2 regions of the Afifella sp. JA880 genome follow, and region 2 is predicted to be linked to the other one. Evidence: predicted binding sites of a transcription regulator. Region 2 holds the regulator's gene; the other holds the start of a gene.
What was found. The regulator HrcA, encoded in region 2, represses chaperone genes, less so after heat shock. The targets are predictions, from matches to a motif close to GTTAGCACTCNCNNNNNGNGAGTGCTAAC.

Region 1 (11,075 bases), on a different contig from region 2:
AGAAAGCCGCGACCGGCTATCTCAAACCGGCCCTCGACCATCAGGCCGACATGTCTGAGGCTCCCGGCAACACGCCTGCCGCCCCACCCGCGCCGGAGACCGCCGATCCGGCCGCAGCGATGGAGCAGAACTGATGCTGCGCACCCTCTCGCTTGCCTTATCCTTCGGAGCCATAATGAGCCTTGCCGTTGCCATGCCGAGCCGCGCCCGCGCGATCGAAATCCAGGAAGTGACCTCGCCCAAGGGGATCACGGCCTGGCTCGTCGAAGATGACACGGTGCCGATCGTCAACATGCAGTTCGCCTTCCGCGGCGGCTCGGTGCAGGATCCGGAGAACAAATCCGGTCTCGCCAATCTCGCCTCGGGGCTTCTCGACGAAGGCGCCGGCGACCTCGATTCCAAGGCGTTCCAGACGCGCCTCGACAATCTCAACATCAAGCTCTCCTTCGACACCGGCCGCGACGCTTTTTACGGGAGTATGAAGACGCTTGCCGCCAATGCCGACGAGGCTTTCAATCTGACAAAACTCGCCTTGACCGAGCCGCGCTTCGACGACGAGCCGGTCGCCCGCATCAAGGCGCAGATCCTGTCGAAGCTCAGAAGCGACGAGACCGATCCGAATGAGCTCGCCCGTCGCGCCTGGGCCAAGACCCTGTTCGGCGACCATCCCTATGCGCGCAACGGCGAGGGGACGGAGGAAAGCGTGGAAGAGCTGACGGCCGCCGACCTCAAAGGCTTCGCCGAGCGGAACCTCGCGCGCGACAATCTCGTCGTCGCCGTCGTGGGCGCGATCGATGCGGAAACGCTGAAAGGTCGGCTCGACGAAGTCTTCGGCGATCTGCCGGAGAAAGCCGACCTCAAGCCGATCGCCGACTTCACCGCGGCCGCAGGCAAGACGGCGCATGTCGACCTTCCCGTGCCGCAGACCTCCATCCGCCTCGGCGGACCCGGCATCAAGCGCGACGATCCGGATTTCATCCCGGCCTATATCGCCGACCACATCCTCGGCGGCGGGACCTTCTCCTCCAGGTTTTACCGCGAAATCCGCGAGGAGCGCGGACTGGCCTATTCGGTCGGAACGAGCCTCGTGCCCTTCGATCATGCGGGCGTCTGGATGGGAGCTGCCGCGACGCGCGCCGATGCCGCCCAGGAGGCCGTCGATTTGATGGTGAAGGAAGTCAAAGACATGGCGGAGAACGGGCCGACGGACGAGGAGCTCGCCGATGCGAAGTCCTACCTCACCGGCAATTACGCCCTGCGCTTTGATTCCTCCGGCAAGATCGCCAAGCAGCTTCTCGCCATCCAGCTCGACCATCTCGGCATCGATTACGTCGACAAGCGCAACGAGCTCATCAATGCCGTGACGCGCGAGGACGTGCAGCGGGCCGCCAAGCGGGTCTATGGCGAGCCTCCTTCGGTGATCACCGTCGGGCCGGCAGCGAGCTGATACTCCTTTCATAACCTCCGCCGGGGCGATCTGGCTTCGCCCCGGCCCTCTCCTCCTCCGCCTTTCACCCGCGCCTCTCCCCTCCCTTGCCCCTTCAGAGCCCCTCTGCGAATCTCAGCCTCGCAGAGAAAAGGGGGCGTCATGTCTTGGAGAGAGCTCCGTCACAGTGCGGGCTTGATGCTGCTGGTCACGGCCGTTGTCACCGGCTCGGCCCAGAATGCGGCGCTGGCGCAGGATCCGCGCCTCACCGCTCTCGGCGAGAAAGCCGCCGCAGCGCTTGAAAAGGGCGAGACGGTTGCCGCGCTTGATCTGCTCGAGGAGGCCTCAGACATCGTCTGGCGCGAGGGCCCGCTCGCCTTCCGCAAGGCGCTTGCGGTGAGCTCTGCCGAAGGCTTCGGCGATTATGTGCCCCGTCCCGACGACCGCTACCGGCCCGGCGAGACGATGCGCGTCTATGCCGAACCGGTTGCCTTCAGCTACGTGCCGCAGGACGGCGCGTATCGGGTGGCGCTCGATGTCGATCTCACGATCAGCAATCTGACGGGACAGGTGATCGCCGAAGGCTCGAAGGTGTTTGCGGTCAAAACTACCGTGAAGGCGCCGAAGCGCGACTTCAACGTCGTTCTGTCCTGCCCCGTCCCTACGCTGCAGCCCGGCAACTATCGGGCCGAGTTCACGTTTCACGACACGGAGAAGGCCAAGACGGCGGGGTTTTCTATCCCGCTCGAAATCATCGAAACCGACCAGGAGACCCCGCAATGACACCGAAAACAGCGCTCATCGTCGGTGCAGGGCCTGGATTGTCGGCGGCGGTCGCGCGCCGTCTTGCCGAACGCGGCACCAGGATCGCCCTCGCCTCGCGCTCGATGGCGAGCCATGAGGATCTCGCGAAGGAGCTCGACGCACGCGCCTATCGCTGCGACGTCGCCGAGGAAGACCAGGTGGCGGACCTCTTTCAGGCGGTCGAGCGGGATCTCGCGGCGCCCGATTTCGTGCTCTTCAATCCGAGCTATCGCAGCAAGGGGCCGCTCGTCGAGCTCAGGCCTCAGGACGTCGAGACCTCTCTCAAGGTAACGGCTTATGGCGCCTTTCTCGTCGCGCAGCAGGCGGCGAAGCGGATGATCGAGGCCGGTGGCGGCGCCATTTTCTTCACCGGCGCTTCGGCCAGCGTCAAGGGCTTCGCCCAATCGGCGCCCTTCACCATGGGCAAATTTGCCCTCCGAGGCCTTGCGCAATCCATCGCCCGCGAATTGCAGCCGCAGAACATTCATGTGGCGCATTTCATCATCGACGGCGCCATCCGCACGCCGGGCCGCAGCGAACCTGCGGACAAACCGCAATCGCTCCTCGATCCGGATGCGATCGCCCGCGCCTATCTCGGCGTCCTCGACCAGGAACGCTCCGCATGGAGCTTCGAGGTGGAGCTACGGCCCTGGCTTGAGAGCTTCTGAATCCGGCTCTCCCGCCGAGGATTCGCTCAGCTCGATTTCGACCTTCTTGGGATCGAAAGCGAGATAATGCGCAATGCGTGAGATGGCAGGATAGGCATTCTCGTAAGACCAGGCGATATCCGGCACGACCATTTTTTCCGTCATGAGCGAGTAATAGCTCGCAGTACCCTTATACGGACAAGTCGTGAGTCTTTCCGAACGCTGCATATGGGTCATGCGGACATTGTGGCGCGGAATATAGATGGCGTCCGGTCGGCCCGCCTCAGACGCGACAACTGCCCGGGACGAGCGCGCCAGCAGCAGATCACCGAGGCGAACCCTCACGAGGCCAGAATAGATCGTGAAGACGATCGGATGCTCTTTTTGCGGCATCGGTGTTCCCCCGAGCCGGCTCGTAATCCGTTCAACCGTACAAATTCAAGTAGAATCTTATTCAATTCTGTTTTGATCGAGAAAAATGGCAGGCGATGCACCGTTCACCGCCCGCCAAGAGTCGTGAGTTTAGAGTTAGTCCAGAAGCTGAACTCAGGACATTACGCGGAAAGCTTGGTTGCGATCTCGGCCACGTGACGGCCCTGGAAGCGCGCACCTTCCAGCTCGTTGGCGCTCGGCTGACGCGAACCGTCCGCATCGGACAAGGTCGAGGCACCGTAGGGCGAACCGCCGGTGATCTCGTCCATCTTCGTCAGGCCCTGGAACGAATAAGGCAGGCCGACGATGACGAAGCCCTGGTGCAGCAGCATCACCTGCGTGGAGGTGATGGTCGTCTCCTGGCCGCCATGCTGGGTGCCGGTGGAGGTGAAGACGGCGCCGACCTTGCCAACGAGCGCACCCGACGCCCACAAGGCGCCAGTCTGGTCCCAGAAGTTTTTCATCTGCGAGCACATGACACCGTAACGCGTCGGCGTACCGACGATGACCGCGTCGTAGTCTGTGAGTTCGCCGGGTTCGGCGACCGGATATGGCTGGTCCAGCAGATAACCGGACTTTTCCGCGATCTCCTGCGGCACGAGCTCCGGCACACGCTTGACGGTCACGTCGGCGCCGGCGCTCGTGGCGCCTTCGGCGACCGCCTCGGCCATCTGCATCACGTGGCCCCAGCTCGAATAATAAAGCACGAGAATCTTCGCCATATCTCAATCTCCGTTTGGCAATTGCACGGTAGGCCCCTAACTAGGGGGCGACGCTCCTTCCGCCAGACGCGATTTCTGGCCCGCATAGCGCCTCTGCGTCACGCGCGATCTGGCCCACATCCGCACCGGATGCCCGCCGGATTTGAGGCGAAAACTTTCGCGCTTCGATGCGTTCTCGCCAGTTGACAAGGCTGAGACCAGCACCTATCTCCCGCTCGCTTAGCACTCACACCTAGAGAGTGCTAACAACAGCAAATCCCCTCATTGGGCGCAGCGCGCCCGCATAAAGGACGCGAGGAAGAAACATGAAGTTCCGCCCTCTGCATGACCGTGTTGTGGTCCGCCGGCTTGAGTCTGAAGAAAAGACCAAGGGTGGCATCATCATTCCGGACACCGCCAAGGAGAAGCCGCAGGAAGGCGAAGTCATCGCCGTCGGCCCTGGCGCGCGTGACGATAACGGCCAGGTGCAGGCCCTCGACGTGAAGGTCGGCGACCGGATCCTGTTCGGCAAGTGGTCCGGCACGGAAGTCAAAATCGATGGCGAAGATCTCCTCATCATGAAGGAGTCCGACATCATGGGCGTCATCGACAGCGAGAGTGTGGCGCAGGCGGCCTAATCGCCGATCGCGCTTTCTAATTTCCCGCAATTCAACAAACAGAGGTTCGCAATATGGCAGCCAAGGACGTGAAATTCTCCGCCGATGCGCGTGAGAAAATGCTGCGTGGCGTCGATATTCTCGCCAACGCCGTGCGCGTAACGCTCGGCCCGAAGGGCCGCAATGTGGTGATCGAGAAGTCGTTCGGCGCTCCGCGCATCACCAAGGACGGCGTTACCGTCGCCAAGGAAATCGAGCTTGACGACAAGTTCGAGAACATGGGCGCGCAGATGGTGCGCGAAGTCGCTTCGAAGACGAACGACATCGCCGGTGACGGCACCACGACCGCGACCGTTCTCGCCCAGTCCATCGTCAAGGAAGGCGCCAAGTCGGTTGCCGCCGGCATGAACCCGATGGACCTGAAGCGCGGCATCGACATGGCCGTCGCCGCGGTCATCAAGGATCTCGAGAGCCGCTCCAAGACGATCGACACGTCTGCGGAAGTCGCGCAGGTCGGCACGATCTCGGCCAATGGCGACAAGGAAGTCGGCCAGATGATCGCCGAGGCGATGCAGAAGGTCGGCAACGAGGGCGTCATCACGGTCGAAGAGGCGAAGAGCCTCGAGACCGAGCTCGAAGTCGTCGAAGGCATGCAGTTCGACCGCGGCTATCTCTCGCCGTACTTCATCACCAACCCCGAGAAGATGGTCACCGAGCTTGAGGATCCGTACATCCTCCTGCACGAGAAGAAGCTCTCGAACCTGCAGGCAATGCTGCCGGTCCTCGAGGCCGTGGTTCAGTCTTCCCGTCCGCTCCTGATCATCGCTGAAGACGTCGAAGGCGAGGCCCTTGCCACGCTCGTCGTCAACAAGCTGCGCGGCGGCCTCAAGGTCGCGGCCGTCAAGGCGCCTGGCTTCGGCGATCGCCGCAAGGCCATGCTGCAGGACATCGCGACGCTCACGGGCGGCACGGTCATCTCTGAAGATCTCGGCATCAAGCTTGAGAACATCACCCTCAACGAGCTCGGCACCGCCAAGAAGGTGACGATCACGAAGGAAGAGACCACGATCGTCGACGGTGCTGGCGACAAGGCCAACATCGAAGCTCGCGTTTCCCAGATCAAGGCGCAGATCGAAGAGACCACCTCCGATTACGACCGCGAGAAGCTGCAGGAACGCCTGGCGAAGCTCGCCGGCGGTGTTGCGGTCATCCGCGTCGGCGGTGCGACCGAGACCGAGGTGAAGGAGAAGAAGGACCGCGTCGACGACGCCCTCAACGCCACCCGTGCGGCGGTTGAAGAAGGCATCGTTCCGGGCGGCGGCGTCGCTCTCCTGCACGCCAAGCAGGCCGTCACCGGCCTCAGCTCCGACAATCCGGACGTCCAGGCCGGCATCAAGATCATCCTCAAGGCGCTTGAGGCTCCGATCCGCCAGATTGCCTCGAACGCCGGTGTCGATGCTTCCGTGGTCGTTGGCCGCATTCTCGACAAGGGTGAGGCCGATTGGGGCTTCGATGCCCAGATGGAAGAGTACAAGAACCTCGTCCAGGCCGGCATCATCGACCCGACCAAGGTCGTTCGCACCGCTCTCCAGGACGCGGCGTCGATCGGCGGCCTTCTGGTCACCACCGAGGCCATGATCGCCGAGCTTCCGAAGAAGGAAGGCGCTGCTCCGGCCATGCCGGGCGGCGGTATGGGCGGCATGGGCGGCATGGACTTCTAAGGTCCACGACCCTCGCTTTTCGGAAAGGGCGGCTTCGGCCGCCCTTTCTTTTTGCCTGAAACAAAGCCGTCGTTTCGCACTTGGCCTTGCAGCGGAAGGCCGCTCGCCAAAAACGTCGGCTCAAAGCCCCGGGCGCAAGCTCACGTCTGAGGGAAGCGGATTGCCCGCCGGCTCCGGAATCCGCTCACGCGGCGCGACCGCTGGCGCAATCCGGCGTTCCTCCGCGTCGCCCGAGCGGAGAGGCGTGGTGACGACTGCGCGAGGCACGGAGACAGAGATGTCGCCATTCGGCCGGGGCCTCTCGGACGCCCCTGGAAAGCTCGCGGTCGCCGCATCGATCTTGCGAAACGTTTCCACAGCGTCGGATTTGAACAGCACGTAGAGGCCGGAGATCAGACCGAGGGAACAGGCGATGGCAATCGCGCCCATCACCTTGCCTTGCAGCGCGACGGCACGTGTGCGCCGGTCGTCGGCGTCTTCGGCCTTGGCAGCCATGATCGCGGGCCCGCCCGGTCATTGAGAGTGAAACCGGACGAACTCTAAAGAAGACGCCTTCCCAAAGGGTTACCGGCTTCCGGCGGCCTCGTCGACCTCGGCGGCAGGATTGCGGTCAAGCTCTTGCGCAACGGCATCGACCAGTTTCTCGGCCACATGGCGTGTCGCATCCGACCATGGCGCCCGGCGCGACATGACGAGGCACGCCTCGGAGCGCAGGATGACGCCGTCGTCCAAGATCTTCAGGTGGTTCGCCTTCAAGGTCGATCCGGTCGAGGTGATGTCGACGATGACATCCGCCATGCCGCCGGCGGGCGCGCCTTCGGTGGCCCCGAGGCTTTCAACGATCCGGTAGAGCGCAATGCCGTGGCTTTCCAGAAAGCGCTGCGTCAGGTTCCAGTATTTGGTGGCGATACGCAGACGCCTTCCATGGCGCTGCAGGAAGCCCGCCGCCACATCGTCGAGATCTTCCATCGTGGCGACGTCGATCCACAATTCCGGCACGGCGATGACGACATCAGCATGGCCGAAGCCGAGCGGCAGAATGCGGCCGATCTTCTCCTGCCAGGCCGGCACCGTCTCCTGAATGAGATCGAGCCCGGTGACGCCGACATGGACGCGGCCGAGGCCGAGCTCGCGCGAAATCTCCGATGCCGACAGAAAGGCGATCTCGATTTCCGGACAGCCTTCGACCTCGCCACGGTAACGCCGCGCCCCGCCGATGCGCGCGACCTTGTAGCCGGCCGCCGCCAGACGTCGCTCCGTCTCTTCCATCAGCCGGCCCTTGGAGGGGATCGCCAGAGTGATGGTCTCGCTCACGACACACCTCCGAGCCCACTGCCGAGCGCGCCAGCGAAGGTTCTCGCCTCGCCGAGATCGATGGTAAATCCCGCGGCCGGGATCGGCCGGTCGGCGCCGAGCATTTCCAGAAGCCGGTCGTAGCGTCCGCCGCCGGCGGCCGTGCGTCCCGTGGCGGCGTCGCGGATCTCGAAGACGAGGCCGGTGTAATAATCGAGCGCGCGGCCGAAGCCTGCTTCGAAGACGACTTCGAGGCCCGAGCTGCGGCGCTCGAGCTTTTGCATGCGCCGTTCGAGACGTGCCCCCGGCTCTTTAAGATCGATGCCGAAACGTCGGCCGAATTCGGCGAGACGCTCGGGCAAGTCCTGCGGCGTGGCCTCGATCGCCAGGAACGCCTTCAGGACCGCCACTTTTTCTGGCGCGATCTCCGTCTCGTAGAGGGCGCGCTGTTCCAGAAAGCGCGCGGCGATCTCTTCCGGCGCCCGGCTCGCATAGGCCTGATAGCCCTGCGCCTCGAAGCGCTCGGCAAGAAGCGTCGTCAACGCCTCCTGGTCCTGATCGCCGGCAGCCTTCTCCAGGTCCGGTTCGAGCCTTGAAGGCACACTCGCCGAAGCCGTCTCTTCGAAACGCGCAATCAGCACCTCGATGCGGCGGTCGGCACCGAAGGCGCGGCGGAAACGCTGGCGCCAGGCCTGCGGCAATTCGAGGGCGGCGAGAAGTGCGGTGAAGAGGCCGATATCGCCAATCCTGAGGCGCATCCCGGCAAGGCCCGTGCGCCTGACCCCTTCGACGGCAAGGGCCAGGAGCTCGGCGTCGACATTGGCGCGCTCCGCCTCGCCGATCACCTCGAACCCGGTCTCGGCGCGTTCCGCCGAACCGCGGTCGTGGCGGCGGAAGACGACGCCTTCATAGAAATAGCGCCCCGCCTCAACGCCGGAGCGCAGATGATGCAGGCAGACGGGGATGGTAAAATCCGGACGCAGAGCCAGGCGCTCTCCGCTCGGCCCTTCCGTCACGAACATGCGCCGGCGAATGTCCTCGCCCGCCGTCTCCAGAAACGGATCGGCGGCATGCAGCACCGGCAGGTCGAGCAGACGCCCGCCCGCCCCCTCGAAGAGCGGCCGCAAGCTCATAGGGAGACACTCATAAGGAGAGGCTCATCGGCTGAAACTCCCCGCGCCTTTCCCTGCCGGCGTCACCCCCATCTCAGGCCTCGCCGCGCTGCCGCTTCAGGAGCGCCTTCACCTCTTCGACGAGGTTGGTGCGTGCCACGTCGAACTGGCCCGGCCGCTCTTCCTTGTATTCCTCGTGGCTTGCGATCGCCGAAGCCTGCCGCTTGCCCTCCAGAAGATCCTTCACCTGCAGGCGGCCGCTGTCGAATTCATCGGAGCCGGCGATGATGGCGCAAGGTGCGTTGCGGCGGTCGGCGTATTTGAGCTGCGCCTTCATGCCGGAGCCGCCGAGATACATTTCGACCGGGACCGGCCGCTCGGCAGGGCCGAGACCGGCGTTGAGGCCGGCGCGAAGCTCCGCCGTGATCGCCTGATAATCGGCGAGACGCGACTTATCCATGACCGTGACGACGACCGGTCCGGTCTCGTCCTCGGAGCCGAGCTTCCCAAGATTCTTCAAGGCCGCGGCGAGGCGCGACACACCGATCGAAAAACCGGTCGAGGGCACGTCCTCGCCGCGGAAGCGGCCGACGAGCCCGTCATAGCGTCCGCCACCACCGACGGAGCCGAAGACGACCTTTTCGCCTTTTTCATTCGGCACCTCGAAGGTGAGCTGCGCCTCGAAGACCGGGCCAGTGTAATATTCCAGGCCGCGGACGATCGAAGGATCGATTTCGATCCGGTCGGTCGGATAGCCTGCGGCTTCGACCAGATCGGCAATTTCGGCGAGTTCTCCGACGCCTTCCGCATAGACGGGCGTTTCGGCAAATGTCGAGGTTCTCAGCTTCTCGATCACCGGCGCGTTGCTCGTTCCTGAGCGCTCGTTCGAGCCGATAAGATTAAACAGCGACAGGACCGCTTCGGCCCCCTCCTTCGAGAGACCAGCGCCCTTCGTAAAATCGCCGCTCTCGTCCTCGCGGCCTTCGCCTAGAAGCTCGCGCACGCCTTCGATGCCGAGGCGGTCGAGCTTGTCGATCGCCCGCAACACGGTCAGCCGACGGCCGGCATTCTCCTCGCCGCCGAGGCCGATCGCCTCCATGACGCCGTCGAGAACTTTGCGGTTGTTGACCTTGATGACATAGTCGCCGCGTTTGATCCCGAGCGCTTCCATCACATCGGCGGCCATCATGCAGATTTCCGCATCCGCCGCGACGGAGGGCGCGCCCACCGTATCGGCGTCGAACTGCATGAACTGCCGGAACCGGCCCGGCCCCGGCTTTTCGTTGCGGAACACCCAGCCGGCGCGATAGCTGCGATAGGGTTTCGGCAGCCGCTCGTAATTCTCCGCCACGTAGCGGGCGAGCGGCGCCGTCAGATCGTAGCGCAGCGACAGCCAGGCCTCGTCGTCGTCCTGCAGCGAGAACACACCTTCGTTCGGCCGGTCCTGATCGGGCAGGAATTTGCCGAGCGCTTCGGTGTATTCGAAAAAAGGTGTCTCGACCGGCTCGAAGCCATAGCGTTCATAGACGCGCTTGATCGCGGCGAGCATCTCTTCGGTCGCGCGGATATCGCCGGCCTCGCGGTCGATAAAGCCGCGCGGCAGGCGCGCGGGGAGCCTGTTCTTCTTGTCCTTGGAGGCCATTTCAGATCGTTTCGCTTGGGTTTTCGGCATCAGAGCCGGGCTTCTCCTAGCCGAAGCAGGATGGAGCGGCAACCGGGCGGGCAGCGTCGGCTCGACACGGGGCGCCTAGGCTTTTCGGCTAAATGGGAAGACACCGTCCCTTTCGATTGGATGTCCTACGCCCCTTTCGGGAGCGGCCGCGTGAAAGCCCGGCGCGCCTCTTCCACCTCGTCGCGGCAGAAACAGCCTTCGATGTGATCGTTGACGAGGCCCATCGCCTGCATGAACGCATAAACGGTCGTCGGCCCGACAAACGACCAGCCGCGCTTCTTCAGCGTTTTGGAGAGAGCGGCCGATTCCTCCGTGTGGGCGAGTTTCACGAGCGTCGCATGGTCGAGGCGTTCGGGCCTTGCGTGCTCATGAGGTTCGAAACTCCAGAAGAACGACGCGAGAGAGCCCGTCTCTTCCACGATCTCGATCGCCCGTTTGGCATTGTTGATCGTGGAGACGATCTTGCCGCGATGGCGGATGATGCCGGCATCCTTGACAAGACGCTCGACCTCCGGCTCGCCGAAGCGCGCAACTTCGCGAAAATCGAACCCGGCGAAGGCGGCACGGAAATTCTCGCGCTTCCGCAAGATCGTCAGCCACGAGAGGCCGGCCTGAAAGCCTTCCAGACAGATCTTTTCGAAAAGTCGGAT
Region 2 (11,075 bases):
CCGGATGCGCGTGCCGTCTTCGATGCCGGCTGGAATGTTGACGGAGAGGGTCCGCCGTTCCGAAAGCCGCCCGGAGCCCGAGCATTTGCTGCACGGATCGGAAATGACGGTGCCGCGGCCATGGCAGGTCGGGCAGGTCTGCTGAATCTGGAAGAAACCCTGCGTGGCGCGGATGCGCCCGGCGCCGCGGCAGGTCGGGCAGGTGGTCGGCGAAGAGCCGGGCTTCGCGCCGGAACCCGAGCAGATGTCACAGGTGACGGAGGTCGGAACTTCGATCTCCACCGTCTTGCCGTTGAACGCCTCTTCGAGCGTGACTTCGAGATTGTATCGGAGATCCGAGCCGCGCTCGCGTCCGCCGGAGCGGCGCCCGCCGGCCATGAACTCTCCGAAAATATCGTCGAAAATGTCGGAGAAGGAGCCGAAGCCTGCAGCCCCGGCACCGGCGCCGCCACCGCGGCCGAAGCCGCCGTTCTCGAAGGCCTGATGGCCGAAGCGATCGTAGGCAGCGCGCTTTTGCGGGTCGCGCAGCACCTCGTAGGCTTCGCCGATTTCTTTGAAGCGGTGCTCGGCCTCTTCATCACCCGGATTGCGATCCGGATGGTATTGCATGGCCATTTTGCGAAAGGCTGATTTGAGAGCCTTCTCGTCGGCCTCTCGACCGACGCCCAGAACTTCGTAATAGTCGCGCTTGGCCACGGCTCAGGCGCTCCTCTTGATTGATGCGAAAGGCACAACCCCCACCGGCCGCAAAGCGAGTTTGCCGCGGCTGCGTTTTCCCTGCGTGTAGCGGGCGCGCCGGACGGCTGCAATGCGAGACGGGCGCAGGTTGCGCCGATTGCTTTTATTTACCACTGCAAGTCGTGATGCCCGCCAAGCCGACGAAAAGCAAAGACGCTTTCCCTGCGGCGTTCCCGCGCGATTTTCTCCGTCATCCACGCGAAAGGTGCAGCGGAAGGGAGAAGTCGCGGCGGAGATTGCAGCAATGGCCATGGACCGGGCAAAAATGACGAGCCCGAGGCGATGCCTCGGGCTCTCGATCATTGGCGTTACGCGGACTTTTTCTGGTCGTCGTCCTGGATTTCCTCGAAATCCGCGTCGACCACATCCTCGTCCTTGTTGCCGCTGGCCTCGCCGGCGGCTTCCGCACCGCCTTCGGCACCGGATTCTTCCTGCGCCTTGTAGACGGCCTCGCCGAGTTTCATGGAGGCCATCGCCAGGGCCTGCGACTTCGCCTCGATGTCGGCCTTGTCGTCGCCCTTGGCGGCTTCCTTCAACTCGGCAAGCGCGGTTTCGATCGCCTGCTTGGTTTCGCCGTCGACCTTGTCGCCATGCTCAGACAGCGACTTCTCGGTGCCGTGGATGAGGGCTTCGGCCTGGTTCTTGGCTTCCACCACCTCGCGCCGCTTCTTGTCGGCGTCGGCATTGGCTTCGGCTTCCTTCACCATCTTGTCGATGTCCTCGTCGGAAAGACCGCCCGAAGCCTGAATGGTGATTTTCTGCTCTTTGCCGGTGCCCTTGTCGTGCGCCGAGACATTGACGATGCCGTTGGCGTCGATGTCGAAAGTGACCTCGATCTGCGGCATGCCGCGCGGTGCGGGCGGAATGCCCTCGAGATTGAACTGGCCGAGGATCTTGTTGTCGGCAGCCATCTCGCGCTCGCCCTGGAAGACCCGGATCGTCACGGCGTTCTGGTTGTCTTCGGCCGTGGAGAAGACCTGGCTCTTCTTGGTCGGGATCGTGGTGTTGCGGTCGATGAGGCGCGTGAACACGCCGCCGAGCGTCTCGATGCCGAGCGACAGAGGCGTCACGTCCAGAAGCAGAACGTCCTTCACCTCGCCCTGCAGCACGCCGGCCTGAATGGCCGCACCCATGGCGACGACCTCGTCCGGATTGACGCCCTTGTGCGGCTCCTTGCCGAAGAGGTTCTTCACCACTTCCTGGACCTTCGGCATGCGCGTCATGCCACCGACGAGAACCACCTCGTCGATGTCGCCGGCCGCGATGCCGGCGTCCTTGAGCGCCGCCTTCACCGGGTCGACCGTGCGCTGCACGAGGTCATCCACCAGGCTCTCGAACTTGGCGCGCGAGAGTTTCATCGTGAGATGCTTCGGGCCCGACGAATCGGCGGTGATGTAAGGCAGGTTCACCTCGGTCTGCTGCGAAGAAGAAAGCTCGATCTTGGCCTTCTCCGCGGCTTCCTTGAGGCGCTGCAATGCGAGGGGGTCGTTCCTGAGGTCGATGCCCTGCTCTTTCTTGAACTCGTCGGCGAGATAATCGACGAGGCGCATGTCGAAATCCTCGCCGCCGAGGAAGGTGTCGCCGTTCGTCGACTTCACCTCAAACACGCCGTCGCCGATTTCCAGCACCGAGATATCGAAGGTGCCGCCGCCGAGGTCATAGACGGCGATGGTCTTGCCGTCGTTCTTGTCGAGGCCGTAGGCGAGGGCAGCCGCCGTCGGCTCGTTGATGATGCGCAGAACTTCCAGACCCGCGATCTTGCCGGCGTCCTTGGTCGCCTGGCGCTGCGCGTCGTTGAAGTAGGCCGGAACGGTGATGACGGCCTTTTCGACCTTCTCGCCGAGATAGCTTTCCGCCGTTTCGCGCATCTTCTGCAGGATCATGGCCGAGATCTGCGACGGCGAATATTTCTCGCTGTTCGCTTCGACCCATGCATCGCCATTGTCGGCGCGCACGATCTTGTAGGGAACGAGCTTCTGATCCTTGGCAACGGTCGGGTCGTCGAAACGCCGGCCGATCAGGCGCTTGACGGCAAAGACCGTGCGCTGCGGGTTGGTGACGGCCTGGCGCTTTGCCGGCTGGCCAACGAGGCGCTCGTCTTCCTCCGTGAAAGCCACCATGGACGGCGTGGTGCGCGCGCCCTCGGAATTCTCAATGACTTTGGGATTCTTGCCGTCCATGACGGCGATGCACGAATTCGTCGTGCCGAGGTCAATGCCGATGACTTTCGCCATGTTCAATCACTCCTTTGTCGGCAGGCCGGCCGGACCCCTTCTGGCATCCGCACGAGGCAAAACGCCTTCACCAGCCCCCATGGTCTGACGTTCGAAAAACCTTTCGCGCTGGCTCTCCGCCGCGCGTTGACGGTCATATAAGAAGGGGGTTTCGGAGCCGCAAGTAAGAAGGGCCCTGAGGTTGCACAAGCCGAGCGGCCGACCGAGATATTGATGGCACCGCTGCCACGCGGTCTCATGCTCGCTGGCAAGCGTTTGAAAACACTGAAGGTCTGGATTGAAAGATTCGGCATGACGGCTCTTGAGGGTTTCAAATTGGCGCCAGGCTTCCTCGACCGGGCGCGCAGGAGCAGCTCGTCGAAGATCTTCGTGCGCTCCTGAAAGAGGCACCTTTCTACACGCCTGTCATGCCGCGCTCCGGCAAGCCCTTCTCGGTGCGCATGACGAATTGCGGCACGCTCGGCTGGGTGTCCGACCGCGCCGGCTATCGCTACCAGCCGACGCATCCCGAAACGGGCCGGCCATGGCCTCCGATCCCACAGGTTCTTCTGGATGCCTGGGCGGAACTCGGCGGCTATTCGAGGCCGCCGGAAGCCTGCCTCGTCAATTTCTATGCGTCGGGAACGCGCATGGGCCTGCATCAGGACCGCGACGAAGAGGATCTTGCAGCGCCCGTCGTCTCGCTGTCGCTCGGTGACGAGGCCGTGTTCCGCATCGGTGGCCACAGCCGCAAGGATCCGACCCGTTCGTTGCGCCTGAAATCCGGGGACGCACTGGTCCTGGGCGGCGAGGCGCGTCTCGCCTTCCACGGTGTCGACCGGATCATCGCCGGCACCTCGACGCTTTTGCCGAAAGGCGGGCGGATCAATCTGACGCTGCGGCGGGTGACGAAGAGCTAATAGGTTCGCCCTCGTAGGGGCCTATGCCAGATCCTTGCCGAAATCGCTCTTGCGGAAGAGAGCGTGGAGCGTGATGCCGGCCTGACGGAAAGCCTCTTCCGCCCCTTCCTGCCGATCGACGAGCGTCAACACGTGCTCCACCTCGGCGCCGGCCTCACGCAGGATCGAAATCGCCTGCATGGCCGATCCGCCTGTGGTGGTGACGTCCTCGACGACGAGAAGAGACTGGCCTGTGAGGCTCTCGCCTTCTGCGAGCCCTTCGATCTGGCTCTGCGTGCCGTGGCCCTTCGCTTCCTTGCGCACGAAGATCGCCTTCACCGGCGTGCCGGCAACTGCGCTCATCGCCGCCGTCGCCGAGACGAGCGGCACGGCACCCATGGCGAGGCCGCCGACATAGACGAGCTTCAATTCGTGCGCTTTTGCCGCGACGGCCGCGCCGATGAGGCGTGCGCCTTCCGGATCGAGCATCGTCGGTTTCAGGTTGAAGTAGATCGTACTCTTTCGCCCCGAGACGAGCGTGAACTCGCCGCCCTGGCGGAAGGAGCGTTCCTTGATGATAGAAAAAAGTGCTGCTTGATCGTCCATGTCGCCTCCGCCTCCCGAAAGGCAGGAAAGCCGGCGGCGGGTCAAGCCTTCAGCGTGTCGGGCAAGGATTTGTGCAGGCCTTTCGGCCGGCAACACTGCCGAGCGCGGGTCGCTCCGCCTGACGCTGCACAAAGAAAAAACGCCCCCTCTTGCGAGGAGGCGCATTGGTCAAATCCGGTGGGAATGGCGCTTATTGTGCCTCTGGCTTCGGCGCCTGATTGGCGGCCTTGTCCGGGGTCGGTCCGCCTTTGGCGACGCCGACGAGGGCCGCACGCAAAACTCGGTCGCCGATCATATAACCCTCCTGGGCCACCTGCACGATGGTGCCGGCCGGCACGCTCGGATCCGGGACCTCGAACATCGCCTGATGGCGATGCGGATCGAACCGTTCGCCCATTGCCGGAATTATCACGACCTCATGGCGCTCCAGAATACGGTCGAGTTCGCGCGCCGTCATCTGCACGCCTTCGAGCAGGGCCTTCAGCTCCGGATCTTCCGTGCCCCAGGCCTTTTCGTCGACGGCACCCAGCGCACGGCGCAGATTGTCGCCGACCTGCAGCATGTCGGTCGCGAATTTGGTCATGGAATAGCGACGCGCGTCCTGCACGTCGCGGGCGGCGCGCCGGCGAAGATTCTCCGCCTCGGCGGCAGCCCGCAAAAGCCGGTCCGTGAGGTCGGATTTCTCCGCCTCCAGCCGGGCTATCAGCTCTTCCACACTCTCTTGTGCGGCGGCGTCCTCGGCAGCCTGCGCGGCGGCATCTGCCTCTGCGGCCTCTGCTGCGCCCGCTGCATATTCGGCGCCAGCGCCAAGCGGCGGCTCGTTGTCCTGTCTCGGCGCTTCGTTGGTTTCGGTGTTACGCTTTTCGGTATCCATCGCGAAGCTTCGATCTCTCGTAGGTGATCTCAAGTCGAGCGGCATATCAGGGCTCACACGGGGAAAATCAACCCGCCGGCCCGCAACCTATGTCTAATCACACATTCTCAGCGGCGAATGAGCTGCGTCATCAGTTGCGCCGTGTAATCGACCACGGGAATGACGCGAGCATAGTTCAGCCGGGTCGGACCGATCACGCCGAGCACCCCCACGACGCGTTCTCCGCTGTCGCGAAAAGGCGCCACGACGAGCGACGAGCCGGAGAGCGAAAACAATTTGTTCTCCGAGCCGATAAAAATGCGCACTCCTTCGCCTTCTTCCGTCAGGTTGAGGAGCTGGATGATGTCCGTCTTGGTCTCAAGGTCGTCGAAGAGGATGCGGATGCGCTCCAGATCCTCGATCGCCCTGAGATCGGTCAGAAGCTTGGATCGGCCGCGCACGATGAGGGTGGCCGGCTCCTGTGCCGGGCCCGACCATTGCGCCAGCCCCTCCGAAATAATCGTCTCCGACAGGGCGTCGATGGCCTGTCGGCGCTCTTCGCGCTTGCGCTCGAGCTCGGCGCGCGCTTCCGCCAGCGTGCGCCCGCGGATATGGGCGTTGAGATAGTTGGAGGCTTCCGTCAGGGCCGAGGTCGGCAGGCCGCGCGGCACGTTGACGACGCGGTTTTCCACCGTGCCGTCATCGGCCACGAGCACGACGAGCGCCCGGTCCTGCTCGATGCGCACGAATTCAATGTGTTTGAGCCGCAGGTCCTGTTTGGCGGCAACCACCACGCCGGCGCCTTCCGACAGGCCCGACAGGGTCTGGCTCGCCTCCGTCAGCAGCGATTCGACGCTCTTTTCGCCGTCGCCGGTGCGCACCTGTTTTTCGATCGCCTGCCGCTCGTTGTCGCTGAGACCGCCGACCTCCAGAAACGAATCGATGAAGAACCTGAGGCCCATTTCCGTGGGCATGCGTCCGGCGCTCGTATGCGGCGCAAAGACGAGGCCCATGGATTCCAGGTCCGACATGACATTGCGCACGGACGCCGGCGACAAGGCCGTCGACAGAAGGCGGCTGATGTTGCGCGAGCCGACCGGCTCGCCGCGTTCCAGGTAACTCTCGACGATGCGTCGAAAGATCTCCCGCGAACGGTCGTCCAAAGCTGTCAGCATTTCCGATTTCATCATGGGACGTTCCCCGGTGCCGGGGCACCTTTGATGCCTCATATTGCTTCGCCGAGGGCATCACGCAAGGCACTCGCCTTGCCGTCGGCGGATGGAATGCGTAACAGGGCCCACATTCTTGAAGGAGGATTTCATGCGCCCATCGCGACGGGCCGCCGAGGAGATGCGCGCCGTCTCGCTTGAGCGCCGGGTTTCGAAATATGCGGAAGGATCGTGCCTCGTTCGCTTCGGCGACACGCAGGTGATGTGTCTGGCAAGTGTCGCCGAGCAGGTGCCGCCGTGGCTGCGCGGCGGTGGCCGCGGCTGGGTGACGGCCGAATATGGTATGCTGCCGCGCTCGACCGGCGATCGCATGCGCCGCGAGGCGAGCCAGGGCAAGCAGGGCGGCCGCACCATGGAAATCCAGCGCCTGATCGGCCGCTCATTGCGCGCGGTCGTCGATCTGAAGGCTCTCGGCGAGCGCCAGATCACCGTCGATTGCGACGTCATCCAGGCCGATGGCGGAACGCGCACCGCGGCGATCACCGGTGCCTGGGTGGCGCTGCACGACGCGCTCGAATGGATGCGCGCCCGCGACATCGTCAAGGCTCCGGTTCTCACCGACCATGTGGCGGCGATCTCTTGCGGCATCTATCGCAGCGAGCCGGTGCTCGATCTCGATTATGCGGAAGATTCCGACGCGGAAACGGATGCGAACTTCGTCATCACCGGCAGCGGCAATCTCGTCGAAGTGCAGGCGACGGCGGAGGGCAAGCCCTTCAGCGAGGAAGAGCTTATCGCCCTCATGGGCCTGGCGCGCAAAGGCATCGGCCGTCTCGTCGATTTGCAGAAGATGGCAGTCGAGTGATGGTGAAACTGGCCTTGGAGCCCGGACCTCTCGTCGTTGCGAGCCACAATCCCGGCAAGGTGGCCGAGATCCGGGCACTCCTCGACCCGTTCGGCTTCACGGTTCATTCCGCGGCCGATCTCGGTCTGATCGAGCCGGAGGAAACCGGCTCGACCTTCGCTGAGAACGCGATTTTGAAGGCACGCACCGCCTGCGACGCCGCGGGCCTTCCCGCACTTGCCGATGATTCCGGCCTCACGGTCGATGCGCTGAATGGCGATCCCGGCATCTATTCTGCCCGCTGGGCAGGGCCGGACAAGGACTTTGCCCAGGCGATGCGCAACATCGAGGAGAAGCTTCAGATGCAGGGGGCGGTGACGCCCGAGGCCCGCGGCGGAGCCTTCGTCTGCGTCCTGGCGCTCGCCTTGCCCGACGGAGTTGTGGAGAGCTTTGAAGGAAAAGTGGAGGGCACGCTGGTGTGGCCGCCGCGTGGCGAACATGGCTTCGGTTACGATCCGATGTTTCAGCCGGAGGGCCATGAGCGCACCTTCGGCGAGATGAGTGCGGAAGAAAAACACGGCTGGAAGCCCGGTGAACGCAATCCGCTTTCGCATCGGGCGCGTGCGTTCGAAGCGTTCGCCGTCGCCTGTCTCGGTCTCAACGGAGGCTGATGCTGCATGATCCCGGCCGCGGAGACGGAATTCGGCATCTATCTGCATTGGCCCTTCTGCGCGGCCAAATGCCCGTATTGCGACTTCAACTCGCATGTGCGGCACCAGAAAGTGGACCAGGCGGCCTTCGTTTCGGCTTTCCGCCGCGAGCTCGGCTTTTTTGCCGAACGCACGCGCGGGCGGCGGGTGACGAGCATCTTCTTCGGTGGCGGCACACCGTCCTTGATGGAGCCGGCGACGGTCGCCGCTCTTTTAGAGGCGGTCGCCGCGAACTGGCCGGTTGCGGAAAACGCCGAAATCACCCTCGAGGCCAATCCTTCGAGTGTCGAGGCGGAACGCTTCCGCGGCTATCGCAAAGAGGGGGTGAACCGGGTCTCGCTCGGCGTGCAGGCTCTCGACGATGCGTCGCTGAAGGCGCTCGGCCGGCTGCACAACCGCGCCGAGGCGCTTGCAGCTGTCGAACTCGCCCGCGAGATCTTTCCACGCCTCTCCTTCGACCTCATTTATGCGCGCTCGAACCAGTCGCTTGACGATTGGCGGCGCGAGCTCGGCGAGGCCATCGGCTTTGCGGCCGATCATCTGTCTCTTTATCAGCTGACGATCGAGCCGGGCACGCCGTTTGCGGCCCTCCATCAGGCCGGCAAGCTCACGTTGCCCGATCCTGACGCCTCGGCCGATTTCTACGAGCTGACGCAGGAGATGATGATTGCCGCCGGCCTGCCGGCCTATGAAATCTCCAACCATGCGCGGCCTGGGGCGGAAAGCCGTCATAACCTCACCTATTGGCGCTATGGCGAATGGGTCGGCGTCGGTCCCGGCGCCCATGGCCGCGTGCGCGGTGAGGGCGGGCGTTTTGCAACCGTGGCGGAGGCGCATCCGGAGACATGGCGCAGCCGGGTCGAAGAAGCGGGCAACGGCCTGATCGAAGACCGTCTTCTGAGCCTGGAGGAGGAGGCGGACGAGCTCCTCGTTATGGGTCTGCGTCTCGTCGAGGGCATCGATCTTGCGCGTTATCAGGCGCTTGCCGGCCGCCCGCTGCAGGAAAGCCGGATCCACGACCTCGTGGAGCACGGCATGATGCAGCTCGAACCGGACGGACGTCTGCGCGCGACGCCTGCCGGTCTCGTCGTCCTCGATGCCGTCGTGGCCGATCTTGCAGCGTGATGAGAGCCTTAAGGTCGTGGTTAACCCGGCCTTAAATTGCCGCTTTTAGCGTTACACCGGATCCTTATGGCAGTGCAGGACATCTGATGGCGGGGCGGAAGGCAAAGCAGCGCGTCGAGCCGCGGCTCGGCGAGAGCGGCGGCATCCGCGTGGAGGCGCGCGACCGGCCGGCCGGTGGGACGTCGCAGCGCAAACCGAAAGCCAAGACGGCAAAAAGCCGTTCCTCCGCGCCCCGCAGAAGAAAGGCGCGCGGATCCGGCGGCGGATTTCTGAGGCGGACGCTCTACTGGGGGTCGGTTCTGGCCGTGTGGGGCTTGATCGCCGTCGTCGGCATCATCGCCTGGTACGGCGTCCAGATGCCGCCGACGTCGGAATGGCGGGTGCCTGAGCGGCCGCCCAATGTTCGCATCCTCGCTGTCGACGGCGCCCTCATCGGTAATCGTGGCGACACCGGCGGCCAGGCGGTCAGGCTTTCCGAACTTCCCGATTATGTGCCCGAAGCGGTCATCGCGATCGAGGACCATCGCTTCCGCCAGCATTTCGGCGTCGATCCGATCGGTCTTTCCCGCGCGGTCGTGCGCAATCTCGTCTCCGGCGGTGTCGTGCAGGGCGGCTCGACGCTCACCCAGCAGCTTGCCAAGAACATGTTCCTGACGCCCGAACGCTCGATCCGGCGAAAGATCCAGGAAATGCTTCTGGCGCTCTGGCTGGAGCACAAATACTCCAAGGGCGAAATCCTGGAGATGTATCTGAACCGGGTCTATTTCGGCGGGGGCGCCTATGGTGTCGATGCGGCGGCCCATCGCTTCTTCGCCAAGGATTCAAGCAATCTCAATCTGGCGGAAGCCGCGATGCTGGCTGGTCTCGTCAAGGCGCCGTCGCATTATCAGCCGGACCGCAATTTCGACGCGGCCGAGGCGCGCGCCCGCCTCGTCCTCGATGCGATGGTGCGCGAAGGCTTTGTCACCGCCGCGCAGGCGAAGCACGCCAAGGAGAACCCGCCGCGCATCGCCTCGCGCCATCGCGTTCACGCGGAAAACTACGTCGCCGATTTCGTCATGGATCGACTCCCTTCCTATGTCGGTGCGATCGATGAGGACGTCACGGTCTACACCACCATCGATCTGTCGCTGGAGCGCGAGGCAGAGTCGGCGCTTGTCGAAGGCCTGAAGGCGAACGGCGACAAATATGGCGTGCATCAGGGGGCTCTGGTGGCGCTCGATGGCACCGGTGCGATCCGTGCCATGGTCGGAGGACGTTCCTACGACAAGAGCCAGTTCAATCGCGCGGTTCAGGCGAAGCGCCAGCCCGGCTCCTCCTTCAAACCGTTCGTCTATCTGACAGCGCTCGAACAGGGTCTCAGGCCGGAGACGGTGCGCGTCGACAAGCCGGTGCGGATCGGCAATTGGGAGCCGCACAATTATTCCAACAAATACGAAGGGCCGGTGACGCTGAAGACGGCGCTCGCCCGCTCGCTGAATACGGTCGCTGCGCAGCTTGCCGCCGAAGTCGGACCCCAGAATGTCGTCGCGACGGCCCACCGGATGGGCATCAGTTCTGACCTCAAGGCCAATGCCACGATCGCTCTCGGAACGTCGGAAGTGAGCCTGTTGGAGCTGACGGGTGCTTATGCGCCTCTTGCCAATGGCGGTTTCGCCGTCCTCCCGCACGCGATCGAACGTGTCGTCACCGATGACGGAAAAACGCTCTTCCAGCGTTCTAGCCCGGGGCTTGGACGTGTCGTGGATCTGCACACCGTTGCGATGATGAACGAGATGATGAAGGCGACGATCGAGATCGGGACCGGACGCAAGGCCCAGATCCCCGGCTGGCCCGCCGGCGGCAAAACCGGCACCAGCCAGGATTGGCGCGATGCCTGGTTCGTTGGCTACACGGCCAATCTGACGGCGGGCGTCTG

Region 1: the regulator HrcA is predicted to act here: its motif matches at 4,250-4,278, upstream of groES (co-chaperone GroES).

The regions. Positions count from the first base shown of each region.
Region 1 is NZ_JAOANH010000001.1:1,540,291-1,551,365, forward strand. It holds gene NYQ83_RS07270 (M16 family metallopeptidase) at 1-134, shown strand, start outside; gene NYQ83_RS07275 (M16 family metallopeptidase) at 176-1,447, shown strand; gene NYQ83_RS07280 (hypothetical protein) at 1,589-2,209, shown strand; gene NYQ83_RS07285 (SDR family oxidoreductase) at 2,206-2,898, shown strand; gene NYQ83_RS07290 (DUF427 domain-containing protein) at 2,872-3,270, opposite strand; gene wrbA (NAD(P)H:quinone oxidoreductase) at 3,432-4,031, opposite strand; gene groES (co-chaperone GroES) at 4,337-4,648, shown strand; gene groL (chaperonin GroEL) at 4,702-6,348, shown strand; gene NYQ83_RS07310 (hypothetical protein) at 6,469-6,843, opposite strand; gene hisG (ATP phosphoribosyltransferase) at 6,913-7,662, opposite strand; gene NYQ83_RS07320 (ATP phosphoribosyltransferase regulatory subunit) at 7,659-8,774, opposite strand; gene hisS (histidine--tRNA ligase) at 8,848-10,395, opposite strand; gene NYQ83_RS07330 (DNA-3-methyladenine glycosylase I) at 10,551-11,075, opposite strand, start outside.
Region 2 is NZ_JAOANH010000003.1:656,470-667,544, forward strand. It holds gene dnaJ (molecular chaperone DnaJ) at 1-696, opposite strand, end outside; gene dnaK (molecular chaperone DnaK) at 1,047-2,972, opposite strand; partial or broken gene NYQ83_RS16075 (alpha-ketoglutarate-dependent dioxygenase AlkB family protein) at 3,264-3,871, shown strand; gene pyrE (orotate phosphoribosyltransferase) at 3,893-4,456, opposite strand; gene grpE (nucleotide exchange factor GrpE) at 4,647-5,330, opposite strand; gene hrcA (heat-inducible transcriptional repressor HrcA) at 5,438-6,499, opposite strand; gene rph (ribonuclease PH) at 6,630-7,343, shown strand; gene rdgB (RdgB/HAM1 family non-canonical purine NTP pyrophosphatase) at 7,343-7,993, shown strand; gene hemW (radical SAM family heme chaperone HemW) at 8,000-9,157, shown strand; gene NYQ83_RS16110 (transglycosylase domain-containing protein) at 9,244-11,075, shown strand, end outside.